Regions from separate parts of the Streptomyces sp. NPDC005004 genome, predicted to be linked through region 1. Evidence: riboswitches for the same ligand, from Rfam matches in the RefSeq annotation. Region 1 holds a riboswitch; the other holds the start of a gene.
The links. Region 1 has a riboswitch for cobalamin ahead of ACWEEU_RS26325 (cobalamin biosynthesis protein). Riboswitches for the same ligand answer to the same signal wherever they lie in the genome.

Region 1 (7,754 bases):
GCCAGTCCGGTGCGGGCCATTCTGGCCAGCTCGGCGGGGGCCGGGGTGCCCTCCGGGGGCCGGGGTGCGGCGCGGCGCGGGCGCCGCTGGTTCACAGCTCTGGGGGCGGCGGCCAGGGGTCGCGGTCGGACGAGTCGGAGCCTGGAGTCGCGCGGGATACGGGACGTCACGGGTGCAGTCTTCCGGTTGACGGTCCGAAAACCCAAACGGGATGTCACGGGCGGCGACGGAGAAGGCCAACGCACCAGCTCGACCGAGGGGCGCGGAGTCAGGATCAGGCCATGGCCCCGGGGGCCTCCGGCGGGGTACGAAGTGGCACGGAACCGGGGATTCCGGCTGGCTGAGGGGGTCGGACCGGCGTCCGCGTCCGGGTTCACATCAGCGGCACCAGGAACCGGCGCAGCCGCTCCTCGTACTCCTCCGGGTCGGCGTTCCACATCGCGGCGTGGGGGGCGCCGGGGACGGTGTGGAGGGCGACGAGGTCGGGGCGGCGGTCGGCGAGGCGGCGGGAGTACTGCCAGGGGGCGACCGTGTCGCCGGGGCCGTGGATGATCAGGGTGGGCGCGGGGACCTCGGGCGGGCCGGACCCAGCCGCTCCGGCGGCGCGCCCGGGGCGCAGTCCGGCCCTGCCCTGCGCGGCGCGCACCGCGAGCGGCAGCAGGGGGCGTGGGAGGTGCCGGGCGTGGGCGAGGGCGCGCAGCGTGGACTCCCAGTCGAGGACGGGCGAGTCGAGGATCAGTCCGGCGACCCGGTCGGCCAGCGGGGAGTGCTGGGCGGCGCGCAGCGCCATGGTGGCGCCGGTGGACCAGCCGAGCAGGACGACCCGGTGGGCGCCGTGGCCGACGGCCCAGCGGATCGCGGCGTCCACGTCGCGCCACTCGGTCTCACCGAGATGGTTGATGCCGTCGGGCGGGGCGGGGGCTCCGGCGTCGCCCCGGTAGGAGAGCGCGAGCACCGGAAGCCGTAGCGCGTGCAGGGCGCGCAGCACGTTCAGGGACTGCTCGCGGGTGGCGCCGAGGCCGTGCACGGCGATCACCCAGGTGTCCCGCTGCCCGGGCACGAACCAGGCGGGCAGCAGGCCGTTCCCGGTGGGCACCTCGACGTCGGCGAAGTCCATGCCCAGGGCGGTGCGCGGGTCTCCGACGTGGACGTGGGGCGTCATCCGCACCGCCTCGCCGGGGGTGAGCGTGCCGTGGGTGACGCGTTCCAGGCGCCGTACGACCGTGTCGGCGGTGTGCTCGGCCGAGTCGAGGACGGGTCCGACGACCGCGTGCACGCCATGGCCCGTGATCCCGTACGTGCCCCGCCGCAGCGAGGCCAGATCCCGGGTGAGCGTGATCCGCCCGGCCTGCGTGGCGTGCACGGTGAGCCGGGGCTCGGTCGGCAGCGGCCGCCCCGAGGGCGCCTTCAGCGCGGCCCCGCTCGCATACCGCCCCACGGCCAGGGACACGGCCCCCGCCGCGACGACGGCACCGACGACGGCAGCGGACACTTTGACTGTACGCACGGCTCCAGTGTCGGGGGGCGGGGCGGCGGTGGCCAGCGGAAGCGGAGTTCGCGCTGGTCAGCCCTGCTGGCCGTAGCTCTTCAGGCGGTCGGTCGCCTCGGCAAGTTCCGCCTCCGTCAGCAGGGACGGGGTGTGGCCCGGTACCGAGGAGGCGGTGAGCCACAGGTGGCACATCCACTCCAGTTGGGCGGTGCGGTCGTATGCCTGGGCGAGGGTGTTGCCGTAGGTGAGGGTGCCGTGGTTGCGCAGGAGGCAGCCGGTGCGGCCGGTGAGGGCGGTGACCGCGTGGGCGGCGAGTTCGGGGGTGCCGTAGGGGGCGTAGGGGGCGACACGGACGGGGCCGCCGAGGGCGCAGGTCATGTAGTGGATCGGGGGCAGCTCGGGGACCAGCGTGGAGACGGCGGTGGCGTGCACGGCGTGGGTGTGGACGACCGCGCGGGCATCGGTGGCGCCGTAGACCGCGAGGTGCAGGGGAAGTTCGCTGGTCGGCCTCAGCGTGCCGAGCACCTGGCGGCCGCTCGGGTCGACGCCGGTGATGTCGTCGGGGCCGAGCCGGTCGTAGGGCACGCCCGTGGGGGTGACCAGCACGGTGTCGCCGACGCGCGCGGAGACGTTCCCCGAGGTGCCGACGACCAGCCCCTCGGCGGCCGTGCGCCGCGCGGTGGCGACCACCTCCGCCCACGCCTCGGCCTCCGCCGCGCCGATCCGTCCCGTGTCACCCCGCTGCCGGTCCATGCGCCGATCCTGCCAGCCGGACGGCGACGGCGGGCGGCGTTTTTGTGACGCGGGGGCCGACCGGACCGTACGTCCGATCGAACGAAAATCATGACACAGCACCACAAATCAACCCCCGCTCCCCGCCCCGCACCTTGAATGGGCCTCCGCCGACCGACCGGACGACGACGCTTCACCGCCACCCCGGGGGACGCATGGCCTTCTCTGCCCACCGCCGCGCCGGAGTCCTCGCGACGGCCACCGCGGCGCTCGCCCTGACGGGCACCCACCTCAGCGCCGCCGGACCGCTCCACGCCACGGCCACCGCCCCCGCACCGCACCGCGCCGTCCTCCCCGCGCTCCCCCGGGGCAACGACGTCTCCTCGCACCAGAAGCGCGTGGACTTCGACCGCGCCCGCGCCCGGGGCGCCCGGTTCGCCTACGTCAAGGCGACCGAGTCGACGAACTACCGCAACCCGTACTTCGCCGGGCAGTACGACGGCGCCCGCCGCGCGGGGCTGATCCGGGGCGCGTACCACTTCGCCCGCCCCGACCGCTCCTCCGGCGCCCGCCAGGCCGCGTACTTCGTCCGGCACGGCGGCGACTGGCGCGCCGACGGCGTCACGCTGCCACCCGCGCTCGACATCGAGTACAACCCGTACGACAAGCACCACAAGTGCTACGGGCTGAGCCATCTGCGGATGGTCCGCTGGATCTGGTCGTTCAGCGACGAGGTCCGCCGCGAGACGGGACGCCGCCCGGTCATCTACACCACCGCCAACTGGTGGAACGCCTGCACGGGGCGCAGCCGCGCCTTCGGTGCGAGCCATGCGCTGTGGGTCGCCGGACACGGCGCCTCGGGGCCCGGAAGGCTTCCCGCGGGCTGGCGTTACTGGACGTTCTGGCAGTACGGCGTCAAGGGCCGGCTGCCGGGTGACCAGGATCTCTTCAACGGCTCCGCGAACCGCCTGCGGACCTTCGCGCGCGCCCGCTGACCCAAGGGGCGCCCGGGCCGTGCGGAATCATTCATTCCGGACGGAATCCGGGCCCCCGCTTCCGACACCGTGATGCCCGGCCGAGTTCACCTTCCGTTCACCCAGGTTGCCTACGTTCATCCAGCCAATGACGCTCGAACGATTGCCTGGGTAAATGGAAAGCTTCTCGCTGATCCTCGCGATTGTGGTGGTAACCGCACTCGCGTTCGATTTCACGAACGGTTTCCACGACACCGCCAACGCGATGGCCACGACCATCTCGACCGGTGCGCTCAAGCCCAAGGTCGCGGTGGCCATGTCGGCCGCCCTCAACCTGGTGGGCGCTTTTCTCTCGGTGGAGGTCGCCAACACGATCTCCAAGGGTCTCGTCGACGAGACCGGCATCCGTCCCGAGGTCATCTTCGCCGCACTGACCGGCGCGATCCTCTGGAACCTCCTCACCTGGCTGGTGGGCCTGCCCTCCAGTTCCTCGCACGCCCTGATGGGCGGCCTGATCGGCGCCACCGTCGCGTCGGCGGGCTTCGGCGCCGTCCACGGCGACGTGCTGGTCACCAAGGTGCTGCTCCCGGCCGTCGCCGCCCCCGTGGTGGCCGGTCTGGCCACCATGCTCGCGACCCGGCTGTCCTACGGCGTCTCCCGGGACTCCGGCGGCGAGGCCACCCGCAAGGGCTACCGCGCGGGCCAGATCGCCTCGGCCGGTCTGGTCTCCCTCGCCCACGGCACCAACGACGCCCAGAAGACGATGGGCATCATCACCCTCGCGCTGATCACCGGCGGCGCCATCGCCCCCGGCTCCAACCCGCCGGTCTGGGTCATCCTCTCGGCGGGTCTGGCCATCGCGGCCGGTACCTACATCGGCGGCTGGCGCATCATCCGCACGATGGGCACCGGCCTCACCGACCTGGAGCCGCGTCAGGGCTTCGCCGCCCAGACCAGCGCCGCGACGGCCATCCTGGCCTCCTCGCACCTCGGCTTCTCCCTGTCCACCACCCACGTCGTCTCCGGCGCGGTGATGGGCGCGGGCCTGGGCCGCAAGGGCGGTGTGGTCCGCTGGTCCACCGCGTCCCGGATGTTCGTCGCCTGGGCGCTGACCCTCCCGGCCGCCGCCCTGGTCGCCGCGGGCGCCGAGTCCGTGACCGACCTGGGCGACTGGGGCACCGCCGCCGTCGCCGTCTTCCTGGTCGCCGCGAGCGCCGCGATCTGGAAGATCTCCCGCCGCGAGGTCATCGACCACACCAGCGTCACCCCGGCCGGCGCGCACGAGGAGCCCGCCGGTGTGGTCACCACCGCCATGGCCGCGGTCACCCCACCCCCCGCGGGCACCGTGGCCGAGGGCCTGACGGCCACCATCCCGGCCCCGGCCGTCGTCGAACCGGCCACCGCGACCCCCGTCGCCCCGCCCGCCTCCGCGGCCTGACCCGGTCTCCGAAGGAGCAACCCCATGCAGATCGACTGGGCGGCCATCGGTTCCGTCTTCGGTGTCAGCCTCGCGGCGAGCGTGGCCCTGGTGGTCCTGTTCACCCTGGGCGTCGGCGGGCTCGCCCGCCGCGAGAAGGCCGCCGCGCGCGGCGAGTCGGCCGCCCTCGCGGTGACCGGCGCGTACCTCTGCTTCGCCGCGTGTGCGGCGGCGGTGGCGTACGGGTTCTACCTGATCGTGGCGAAGGCCTGAGCCGACAGCCCCGGCGGCGCATTACGTGTGTGAGGCCCCTTCCGGCACCCGCCGGGAGGGGCCTCGCGCTTCGCCGGCCCCCCCGGCGTACGCCCCGCCTGTGCCTGACGAGGGCCCGATGTGGGCCCGCCCACACTCTCCCTCCGCAGGTCAAGGGCAGGTTGACGGCCCTTCGGGGGGCGTGGTGGACTTCCGGGGCCATGTACGGCGGCAGAAGAGGAAGCCGGTGCGAATCCGGCGCGGTCCCGCCACTGTCACCGGGGAGTGATCCCCGGGAGCCAGGAACTCCTGCCGTCGGTCTCGTCGAACCAGGGCGTGGACACCCTGAGTGAGGACATACCGCCATGCTCGGCTGCCCGTTGAGTACCCCTCCCAGGACCGCTCCCGCGCCCACGGCCGGCTGAGCCGATGGGTGCCGATCGCTCCTACGCGTACGGCGCCGCCGCCGGCCTCCTGGGCGACCTGCTCCTCGGTGATCCCCGCCGCCGCCACCCCGTGGCGGCGTTCGGACGCGCCGCCGGGGCCGTCGAGCGCGCGCTGTGGCACGACCACCGCGGCTGGGGCGCCCTGCACACGCTGGTGTGCGCCGGGGGCGCCGTCGCGACGGGCGCGCTGGCCGAGCGCGCCGTACGCCGCTCCCCCGCCGCGTCCCTGGCGCTGACCGCCGCCGCCACCTGGGCCGTCGTCGGCGGCACCTCGCTGGCCCGGGAGGCACGCGCCGTCGGCCGTGCCCTGGCCGACGGGGACGTGACCGCCGCCCGCGCCCGCCTTCCGCACCTGTGCGGTCGCGACCCGCAGGCGCTGGACGCCGACGGGATCGCCCGCGCCGTGGTCGAGTCGGTCGCCGAGAACACCTCCGACGCGGTCGTGGGCGCCCTGGTGTGGGGCGCGGTGGCCGGGGTGCCCGGGCTGCTCGGCTTCCGGGCCGTCAACACGCTGGACGCCATGGTGGGCCACAAGTCGCCCCGGCTGCGCCGCTTCGGCTGGGCCGCCGCCCGCCTGGACGACGTGGCGGGATGGCCCGGGGCCCGTCTGACCGCGCTGCTGGCGACGCTGGCCGGCCCCGATCCGCGTGGTGCCGTCCGCGCCTGGCGGGCCGACGCCGACCGGCACCCGAGCCCCAACGCCGGTCCGGTGGAGGCGTCGTTCGCGGGCGCCCTCGGCGTGCGCCTCGGCGGCACGCTGTCCTACGGCGGCCGGGTCGAGCACCGGCCCGTGCTCAACGGCTCCGGGCGTCCGGTCCGGGTCACCGACATCGACCGGGCGGTACGGCTCTCCCGCCGCGTCGGTCTGCTCGCGCTCGGCGTGAGCGCCGGGGCGAGCCTGATCCTGAAGGGACGCGGGAAGTGAACGGTGGTCTCCTCGTCGCGGGTACGACCTCCGACGCGGGCAAGAGCGTCGTGACGGCCGGGATCTGCCGCTGGCTGGTCCGCCAGGGCGTGAAGGTGGCGCCCTTCAAGGCGCAGAACATGTCCCTCAACTCCTTCGTCACCCGCGAGGGCGCCGAGATCGGGCGGGCGCAGGCCATGCAGGCGCAGGCGTGCCGCGTCGAGCCGACCGCCCTGATGAATCCCGTGCTGCTCAAGCCCGGTGGCGAGCAGAGCAGTCAAGTGGTGCTGCTGGGCAGGCCGGTGGGCGAGATGAGCGCGCGCGGCTATCACGGCGGACGCCAGCAGCGGCTGCTCGGCACCGTGCTGGAGTGCCTGGCCGAGTTGCGGGGCACGTATGACGCGGTGATCTGTGAGGGGGCCGGTTCGCCCGCCGAGATCAATCTGCGGCGCACCGACATCGTGAACATGGGGATCGCGCGCGGCGCGCGCCTGCCCGTCCTCGTCGTCGGCGACATCGACCGCGGCGGCGTCTTCGCCTCCTTCTACGGCACGCTCGCCCTGCTCTCCCCCGAGGACCAGGAGCTGGTCGCCGGGTTCCTGGTGAACAAGTTCCGGGGCGACGTCTCGCTGCTGGAACCGGGCCTCGACATGCTGCGCGGCCTCACCGGGCGCGACACCTACGGCGTGCTGCCGTTCCGGCACGGGCTCGGCATCGACGAGGAGGACGGGCTCCGCGTCTCGCTGCGGGGCACCGTCCGCGAGTCCACGGTCGCCCCGCCGGTCGGAGAGGACGTGCTGCGGGTCGCGGTGTGCGCGGTGCCGCTGATGTCCAACTTCACCGACGTGGACGCGCTGGCCGCCGAGCCCGGCGTGATCGTGCGGTTCGTGGACCGCCCGGAGGAACTGGCCGACGCCGACCTGGTGGTGGTCCCGGGCACGCGCGGAACCGTGCGGGCGCTGGCCTGGCTGCGCGAGCGCGGCCTCGCGGACGCGCTGGCCCGCCGGGCCGCCGAGGGGCGCCCGGTCCTGGGCATCTGCGGCGGCTTCCAGGTGCTCGGCGAGCGCATCGAGGACGAGGTGGAGTCGCGCGCCGGAACCGTCGAGGGGCTCGGCCTGCTGCCGGTGCGGGTGCGCTTCGCCCGCGAGAAGACCCTCACGCGCCCCTCCGGCGAGGCCCTGGGCGAACCGGTCGAGGGGTACGAGATCCATCACGGTGTCGCCCACGTCCTGGGCGGTGAAGCCTTCCTGGACGGCTGCCGGGTCGGCCAGGTCTGGGGCACCCACTGGCACGGCTCGCTGGAGTCGGACGGCTTCCGGCGCGCCTTCCTGCGCGAGGTCGCCGCCGCCACCGGACGCCGCTTCGTCCCGGCCCCCGGCACCTCGTTCGCCGCGCTGCGCGAGGAGCAGCTCGACCGGCTCGGCGACCTCATCGAACAGCACGCGGACACGGACGCGCTCTGGCGGCTCATCGAGTCCGGCGCGCCGCGAGGACTGCCCTTCATCCCCCCGGGAGCGCCCGCATGAGCACAGTGTTGTTG
Region 2 (7,754 bases), on a different contig from region 1:
GCCTGATCGTGGCGGCCCTCTCGGCGAAGTACCGCTTCCGGCAGGTCAGCGGGTCCGACGACGCCACCCGCGTGGGCATCACGCTGCGGCCCAACCAACTGCTGGTCGAACCCGTCGAGTGGTGAGCGACACGTGGTGAGCGACGCGTACCGGCGTACGGTCAGGCGGCCCTCGGGCCCCGGAACGTGCGCCGGTACGCCGCCGGGGTCGTGCCCAGCGCCCTGACGAACTGGTGGCGCAGCGCGGCCGCGGTGCCGAACCCGGTGCGCCAGGCGATCGAGTCCATGGTCTCGTCGGTGCCCTCCAGCAACCGCTGCGCCAGCAGCACCCGTTGGCGCAGAATCCAGCGGTACGGCGTCGTGCCGGTCTCCTGCTGGAAGCGCCGGGCGAAGGTGCGCGGCGCCATGTGGGCGCGGGCGGCGAGCTGTTCGACGGTGACCTCCTCGTCGAGGTGCTCCTCCATCCACACCAGCACGTCGCCCATGGTGTCGCAGGGCCCCTTGGGCAGTGGCCGCTCGATGAACTGGGCCTGGCCGCCGTCGCGGTGCGGGGGCACCACCATCCGGCGCGCGATCTTGTTGGCGACCTCGGGGCCCTGCTCCTTGCGGACGATGTGGAGGCAGGCGTCGATCCCCGCCGCCGTGCCCGCCGAGGTGATCACCGGGTCCTCGTCCACGTAGAGCACGTCGGGTTCGACGGTGACCCGGGGGTGGCGCCGGGTGAGCTGGTCGGCGTGGTGCCAGTGCACCGTGCAGCGGCGGCCGTCCAGGAGACCGGCGGCGGCAAGGACGAACACGCCGGAGCAGACGCTGAGCACCCGGGTGCCGCGCGCGACGGCGCGGCGCAGGGCGTCGAGCAGCTCGGGCGGGTAGTCGCGCTCGGCGTAGGTCTCGCCGGCCGGGACGGCGATCAGGTCCGCCTCCTCCAGCCGCTCCAGACCGTGCGGGGTGGAGACGGTGAAGCCGCAGTGGGTGGAGAGAGTCGGGCCCTCCGCCGAGACCACGGCGAAGTCGTAGACCGGCAGACCCTCCTCGCTGCGGTCGATGCCGAACACCTCGCACACCACGCCCAGCTCGAAGGGATGGACTCCGTCGAGCAGTACCGCCGCCACGTTCTTCAGCATGGTGTCAGTGTGACGCGCGGCTGGCAGTAAATCGAGGGTGCGCGGCAGTCCTGCCAGTGCCGGTCAGGAGTGAAACGCAGGACAGTGGTGTCCATGAACGGAAACCAGATCGAAGGTCTCATCGGAATGGTCGCCACCCTCGGGATCCTGGTCCTCCTGGCCCTGCCCTCGGTGCTCGGCATCGTGCGCGACGGGCGCATCGACCGGCAGCTCGGGAAGGCCCAGGAGGACCGGGGACACCGGGAGGCGTCCGGAAGGCGCGAGGCTCAGAAGTCCTCGTCCAGGTCCACGGTGCCCTCCACCGCGACCTGGTACGCCGACGGGCGGCGCTCGAAGAAGTTCGTCAGCTCCTGAACGCCCTGGAGCTCCATGAAGGAGAACGGGTTCTCCGAGCCGTACACCGGGGCGAAGCCGAGGCGCGTGAGGCGCTGGTCGGCGACGCACTCCAGGTACTGCCGCATCGACTCGGTGTTCATGCCGGGCAGGCCGTCACCGCACAGGTCGCGCGCGAACTGCAGCTCGGCCTCGACGGCCTCCCGCAGCATGTCGGTGACCTGCTGCTCCAGCTGGTCGTCGAACAGCTCCGGCTCCTCCTTGCGGACGGTGTCGACCACGTCGAAGGCGAAGGACATGTGCATCGTCTCGTCGCGGAACACCCAGTTGGTGCCGGTGGCGAGGCCGTGCAGCAGACCCCGGCTGCGGAACCAGTAGACGTACGCGAAGGCGCCGTAGAAGAACAGGCCCTCGATGCACGCGGCGAAGCAGATCAGGTTCAGCAGGAACTTGCGGCGGTCCGCCTTGGTCTCCAGCCGGTCCAGCTTGTCGACCGAGTCGATCCACTTGAAGCAGAACTCGGCCTTCTCGCGGATGGAGGGGATGTTCTCCACCGCCGCGAAGGCGGCCGCGCGGTCCTCCGGGTCGGGCAGATAGGTGTCGAGCAGCGTCAGATAGAACTGGACGTGCACGGCCTCCTCGAAGAGCTGACGGCTCAGGTAGAGCCGCGCCTCGGGGGAGTTGATGTGCTTGTACAGCGTCAGCACCAGGTTGTTCGCCACGATCGAGTCACCCGTGGCGAAGAACGCCACCAGGCGGCCGATCAGGTGCTGCTCCTCGGGGGAGAGCTTCGCCAGGTCGGCGACGTCCGAGTGGAGGTCGACCTCCTCGACGGTCCAGGTGTTCTTGATGGCGTCCCGGTAGCGCTCGTAGAAGTCCGGGTAGCGCATGGGGCGGAGAGTCAGCTCGAAGCCGGGGTCGAGCAGGTTCTTCTCGGTCATTACTGGCAGGCCTCGCAGGACTCGGGGTTTTCCAGGGAGCAGGCGACGGCGTCGGGGTCGGCGGCCTGCTGGACGGGGATGGTCTTGGCCGGCTGCGTCTGGCCCTGGGCGGCGCGGGCGATGCGGGTCGCCGGGCGCGAGCGCAGGTAGTACGTGGTCTTCAGACCCGACTTCCAGGCGTAGGAGTACATCGAGGAGAGCTTGCCGATGGTCGGCGTCTCCAGGAACAGGTTCAGCGACTGCGCCTGGTCCAGGAACGGGGTCCGCGCGGCGGCCATGTCGATCAGGCCGCGCTGGGGGATCTCCCACGCGGTGCGGTACAGCGCCCGCACGTCCTCGGGGATCCAGACGAAGTCCTGCACCGAGCCGTTGGCCTCGCGCAGCGCCTCGCGGGTGCGGGCGTCCCACACGCCGAGGTCCTTCAGCTCCTGCACCAGGTAGGAGTTGACCTGGAGGAACTCGCCCGAGAGCGTCTCGCGCTTGAACAGGTTGGACACCTGCGGCTCGATGCACTCGTAGACGCCCGCGATGGAGGCGATGGTGGCGGTCGGGGCGATGGCCAGCAGCAGGGAGTTGCGCATGCCGGTGGTGGCGATCCGCTCCCGCAGCGCGGCCCAGCGCTCCGGCCAGGTCAGCTCGACGTCGTAGTGGTCGGGGTGCAGCACGCCCTGGGCGGTACGGGTCTGCTCCCAGGCGGGGAGCGGGCCGATGGGGGTCCCCCCTGCACCGGAGCCTGTCGTAGGTGCTTGGGGGCGCTCGGCGAGGTCGGCGGACGCCTCGTAGGCGGCCAGCATGATGCGCTCGGCGATCTTCGTGGACAGCGCCTTCGCCTCGGGGGAGTCGAAGGGGATGCGCAGCTTGAAGAAGACGTCCTGGAGGCCCATCGCGCCGAGGCCCACCGGGCGCCACTTGGCGTTGGAGCGGCCCGCCTGCTCGGTCGGGTAGAAGTTGATGTCCACGACCCGGTCGAGGAAGGTCACGGCCGTGCGGACGGTCTCGTCCAGGCGCGCCCAGTCGATGTCACCGTCGACCACGAAGGCGCCCAGGTTCACCGAGCCGAGGTTGCAGACCGCGGTCTCGCCGTCGTCGGTGACCTCCAGGATCTCCGTGCAGAGGTTGGAGGAGTGGACCACGTTGCCCGGCAGCGCCGTCTGGTTGGCGGTGCGGTTGGCGGCGTCCTTGAAGGTCATCCAGCCGTTGCCGGTCTGCGCGAGGGTGCGCATCATGCGGCCGTACAGCTCGCGGGCCGGCATGGTCTTCTTCGCCAGACCCGACGCCTCGGCCTTGCGGTAGGCGGCGTCGAACTCCTCGCCCCACAGGTCGACCAGCTCGGGCACGTCCGCCGGGGAGAACAGCGACCACTGCTCGTCGGCGTTGACCCGGCGCATGAACTCGTCCGGGATCCAGTGCGCGAGGTTCAGATTGTGCGTACGGCGCGCGTCCTCACCGGTGTTGTCGCGCAGCTCCAGGAACTCCTCGATGTCGGAGTGCCAGGTCTCCAGGTACACCGCGGCCGCGCCCTTGCGCCGCCCGCCCTGGTTGACCGCGGCCACCGAGGCGTCCAGCGTCTTGAGGAACGGCACGATGCCGTTGGAGTGCCCGTTGGTGCCCCGGATCAGCGAACCCCGGCTGCGGATGCGGGAGTAGGACAGACCGATGCCACCGGCGTGCTTCGAGAGGCGGGCCACCTGGTGGTAGCGGTCGTAGATGGAGTCCAGCTCGTCCAGCGGGGAGTCCAGCAGGTAGCAGGACGACATCTGGGGGTGCCGCGTACCGGAGTTGAACAGCGTGGGGGAGGACGGCAGATAGTCCAGGCGGCTCATCAGGCCGTAGAGCGCGGCCACTTCGTCCACGGCGGCGGCGCTGTCGTTCTCGGCCAGACCGCTCGCCACGCGCAGCATGAAGTGCTGCGGGGTCTCGATCACCTTGCGGGTGATCGGGTGGCGCAGCAGATAGCGGCTGTGCAGGGTGCGCAGACCGAAGTAGCCGAACCGGTCGTCGGCGCCGGTGTCGATCAGGGCGTCAAGGCGGGCGGCGTGCAGCGCGACGAAGTCGGCGGTGCGGTCGGCGACCAGGCCCTCGCGGTGGCCCACGGCCACGGACTCGGTGAAGGTCGCCACGCCCTGCGAGGCGGCCTCGGCGCGGATGGAGAGCGTGAGCAGCCGGGCGGCCAGCCGCGAGTAGGCGGGGTCCTCGGAGATCAGACCGGCGGCGGCCTCGGTCGCCAGCTCACGCAGCTCGGCCTCGTCGGCCTTCGCCGAACGGCCGCGCAGCGCGGCGGCGGCGACCCGGCCGGGGTCGGCGTCGGGGAGGTCTGCGGTCAGCTCGGTCAGGGTCCGCAGCAGCGCGGCTCCGGGACCGTCGTTCTCCACCCGGGTCGCCGGGGTGGCTGAAGCCGGGTCGGACGGCGCGATGGTCACGTGGGGCTCTCCCTCGCTGGGCACGGGGGCCTGGCGGAGGGCAGGGGAGGGCACGAGCGCGCACGCGTCGCGTCCACCGGCCCACTCCACGAGGCCCGGACGTCTTCAGGGCACCCGGACCGGACGGCCGGGCGCGCTGTCGGCAGGTCCTCGGACTGAAGCGGGCGTGCGCAAAGCACGCGAGTACACCGTTGCGGGACAGTTCCGGATTCGCACCGGATTCCCCTGCGGCGACAGCGAGCATGAGCATACATCTAGTGCCGTGCTGTCGTGGCACCCCCAGATGTTGTGTCTGTCGTGTGTCGCGGTGATCTCAGAGCGTGAACTCGTAGGTAAGCAGGGCGATCTCCGGCAGGCCGGGCAGGGGGTTCCAGTCCCGCTCGGGTGTGCGAACGAAGCCGAGGCGCGCGTAGATCCGGTGGGCCGCGCGCATCGTCGGCTGGGTCGACAGCACGACCCGTACACAGCCCTCCACGGCCCGCGCGCGCTCCACACAGGCCCGTACGAGCGCCTCCCTGGCTCCCTGCCCCCGGCCGGCGTGCGCGACCGCCAGCATCCTGATCTCGGCCTCGCCCGCCCCGGCGATGTCGCTCATCGGACCGCCGGACGGGACGAACGTCACACCGCCCAGCAGCACCCCGTCCCGCACGGCCACCAGCACCTCGGCGGCGGCCGCCCGTTTCGCCACGTCCCGCAGCTCGGTCAGATACGCGTCGCCCTCCCCGAAGTCGAGGAGCCCGTCCTGGAGGTAGGCCTGGGCGGTGATCTCGCCCAGCTCCGCGTACTCGTCGGGGCGGGCCTGCCGGATGAGGAAGTCCATACCGTGAGTGTGGACGACGGCGGGCCGCCGGCGCTCTCGCGTTTCCGGCGGCCCGCAAGGTAGTTGAGTGACGGGGACTAGTGCGCGCTCCCCGCCGTGGCGGGCGGCAGCTCCACCTCGACGCCCGCGTCGCCCGCGTCCGCCGTGTAGTCCCCGGGCCGGGTCTCGTCCACGCCCTCGGGAGCCTTCACGGCCTTCAGGACGACCGTGCCGACCACGGTGACCAGGGCGTTCAGCACGAAGGCCGTCAGACCGATGTAGCCGATCTCACCGATGCCCGGGATCTCCTTGGCCGAGCCGCCGAAGTGCGCCTGCGTCGGCGAGGCGACCCCGTACGCGGCCAGCGTGCCGTAGACCATGCCGACCGCCCAGCCCGCGAGCAGTGCCCAGCGGTGGAACCAGCGGGTGAACAGACCGCCCACCAGCGCCGGGAAGGTCTGGAGGATCCAGATGCCGCCCAGGAGCTGGAAGTTGATCGCCACCGTCTTGTCCATCGTGAGGACGAAGACCAGCGCGCCGACCTTCACCAGGAGCGACACCAGCTTGGAGACCTGCGCCTCCTGCCTGGGCGTGGCGTCGGGCTTGATGAAGTCCTTGTAGATGTTCCGGGTGAACAGGTTCGCGGCCGCGATCGACATGATGGCCGCCGGGACCAGCGCGCCGATGCCGATCGCCGCGAAGGCCACGCCCGCGAACCAGCTCGGGAACATGTCCTCGAAGAGCTGCGGGATCGCCAACTGCCCGTTGGCCACCTTCACTCCGGCCGCGATCGCCATGAAGCCGAGCAGCGCGAGCAGGCCCAGCATCAGGGAGTACAGCGGCAGGATCGTGGTGTTGCGCCGGATCACCTCACGGCTCCTGGACGACAGGGTCGCGGTGATCGAGTGCGGGTACATGAACAGCGCGAGCGCCGAACCGAGCGCCAGGGTGGCGTACGTCCACTGGCCCGCCGGTGCCGGGACCAGACCGCCCGCGCCCGCCGCGGTGAACTTCTTGTCGGCGGCCGCGAAGATGTGGTCGAACCCGCCCAGCTTGATCGGGATGTAGATGATCGCCACCGCGATGACGATGTAGATCAGCGCGTCCTTCACGAACGCGATCAGCGCCGGGGCGCGCAGGCCCGAGGAGTAGGTGTAGGCCGCGAGCACACCGAAGGCGATCAGCAGCGGCAGGTCCTTCACGAACCAGTTGGTGTTCTCGCCGCCGCCCACGCCCATCACGTCCAGGACGGCCTGGATGCCGACCAGTTGGAGCGCGATGTACGGCATGGTCGCCAGGATGCCGGTGACCGCCACCGCCAGCGACAGGCCCTTCGAGCCGAACCGCCCACGCACGAAGTCCGAGGTGGTGACGTACCCGTGGCGGTGCGAGACCGACCACAGCCGGGGCAGGAACGTGAAGATCAGCGGGTACACCAGGATCGTGTACGGCACCGCGAAGAACCCGGCGGCACCGGCCGCGTAGATCGCGGCGGGCACGGCGACGAAGGTGTACGCCGTGTAGAGGTCGCCGCCGAGCAGGAACCAGGTGACCCAGGTGCCGAACGACCGGCCGCCCAGCCCCCATTCGTCCAGCGAGTGCTCGTTCTCGGCCTTGCGCCAGCGCGCGGCCAGGAAGCCCATGACCGTGACGGCCAGGAAGAAGAAGACGAAGACGCCGAGCGCCACGCCGTTGACGCCGTCCTTCACCGGGACGCACCCCCGTCCTGAACCTGAGCCTTGCGGGCGCGCTGATCGCGCTGCCAGAGCTGGTACGCCAGCATGGTGAGCGAGGTGGAGACCAGCACCCACAGCATCTGGTACCAGTAGAAGAACGGGATGCCGATGAACGTCGGGTCCGTCTTCGCGAACGAGCCGACCCACAGCATCGCGACGAACGGCGCGAGAAGACACAGGCCGATGACGACACGGACCGGTGTCACCACCGGGGGCCTCACTTCGGGTGATTCGGACATGCCACCGCTCCGTCCCCTCGTTGATCAGCGTTGATCACTGCGTAATGCGCTGGCAATGTAGGTGACGGCAGGCGGGAGCGGAACCCCTCGTCCGTGTATTGATATGCCGCTGTGAGGTGCGGAGATGGGGGAGAGCGCCGCAGGTCAGTCCACGGGCCGCTTC

Region 2: linked by a shared signal. The riboswitch ahead of ACWEEU_RS16830 (ribonucleoside-diphosphate reductase subunit alpha) and the one ahead of ACWEEU_RS26325 (cobalamin biosynthesis protein) in region 1 are both predicted to bind cobalamin.

The regions. Positions count from the first base shown of each region.
Region 1 is NZ_JBSGAH010000022.1:72,058-79,811, reverse strand. Features, by position in the region: gene ACWEEU_RS26355 (hypothetical protein) at 1-170, opposite strand, end outside; gene ACWEEU_RS26350 (alpha/beta hydrolase) at 374-1,507, opposite strand; gene ACWEEU_RS26345 (class II aldolase/adducin family protein) at 1,565-2,242, opposite strand; gene ACWEEU_RS26340 (GH25 family lysozyme) at 2,437-3,216, shown strand; gene ACWEEU_RS26335 (inorganic phosphate transporter) at 3,371-4,633, shown strand; gene ACWEEU_RS26330 (hypothetical protein) at 4,658-4,885, shown strand; cobalamin riboswitch at 5,054-5,195, shown strand; gene ACWEEU_RS26325 (cobalamin biosynthesis protein) at 5,294-6,235, shown strand; gene ACWEEU_RS26320 (cobyric acid synthase) at 6,232-7,740, shown strand; gene cobN (cobaltochelatase subunit CobN) at 7,737-7,754, shown strand, end outside.
Region 2 is NZ_JBSGAH010000010.1:186,590-194,343, reverse strand. Features, by position in the region: gene ACWEEU_RS16850 (bifunctional albaflavenone monooxygenase/terpene synthase) at 1-125, shown strand, start outside; gene ACWEEU_RS16845 (GlxA family transcriptional regulator) at 161-1,123, opposite strand; gene ACWEEU_RS16840 (hypothetical protein) at 1,217-1,477, shown strand; gene ACWEEU_RS16835 (ribonucleotide-diphosphate reductase subunit beta) at 1,390-2,397, opposite strand; gene ACWEEU_RS16830 (ribonucleoside-diphosphate reductase subunit alpha) at 2,397-4,817, opposite strand; cobalamin riboswitch at 4,942-5,067, opposite strand; gene ACWEEU_RS16825 (GNAT family N-acetyltransferase) at 5,131-5,637, opposite strand; gene mctP (monocarboxylate uptake permease MctP) at 5,715-7,325, opposite strand; gene ACWEEU_RS16815 (DUF3311 domain-containing protein) at 7,322-7,591, opposite strand.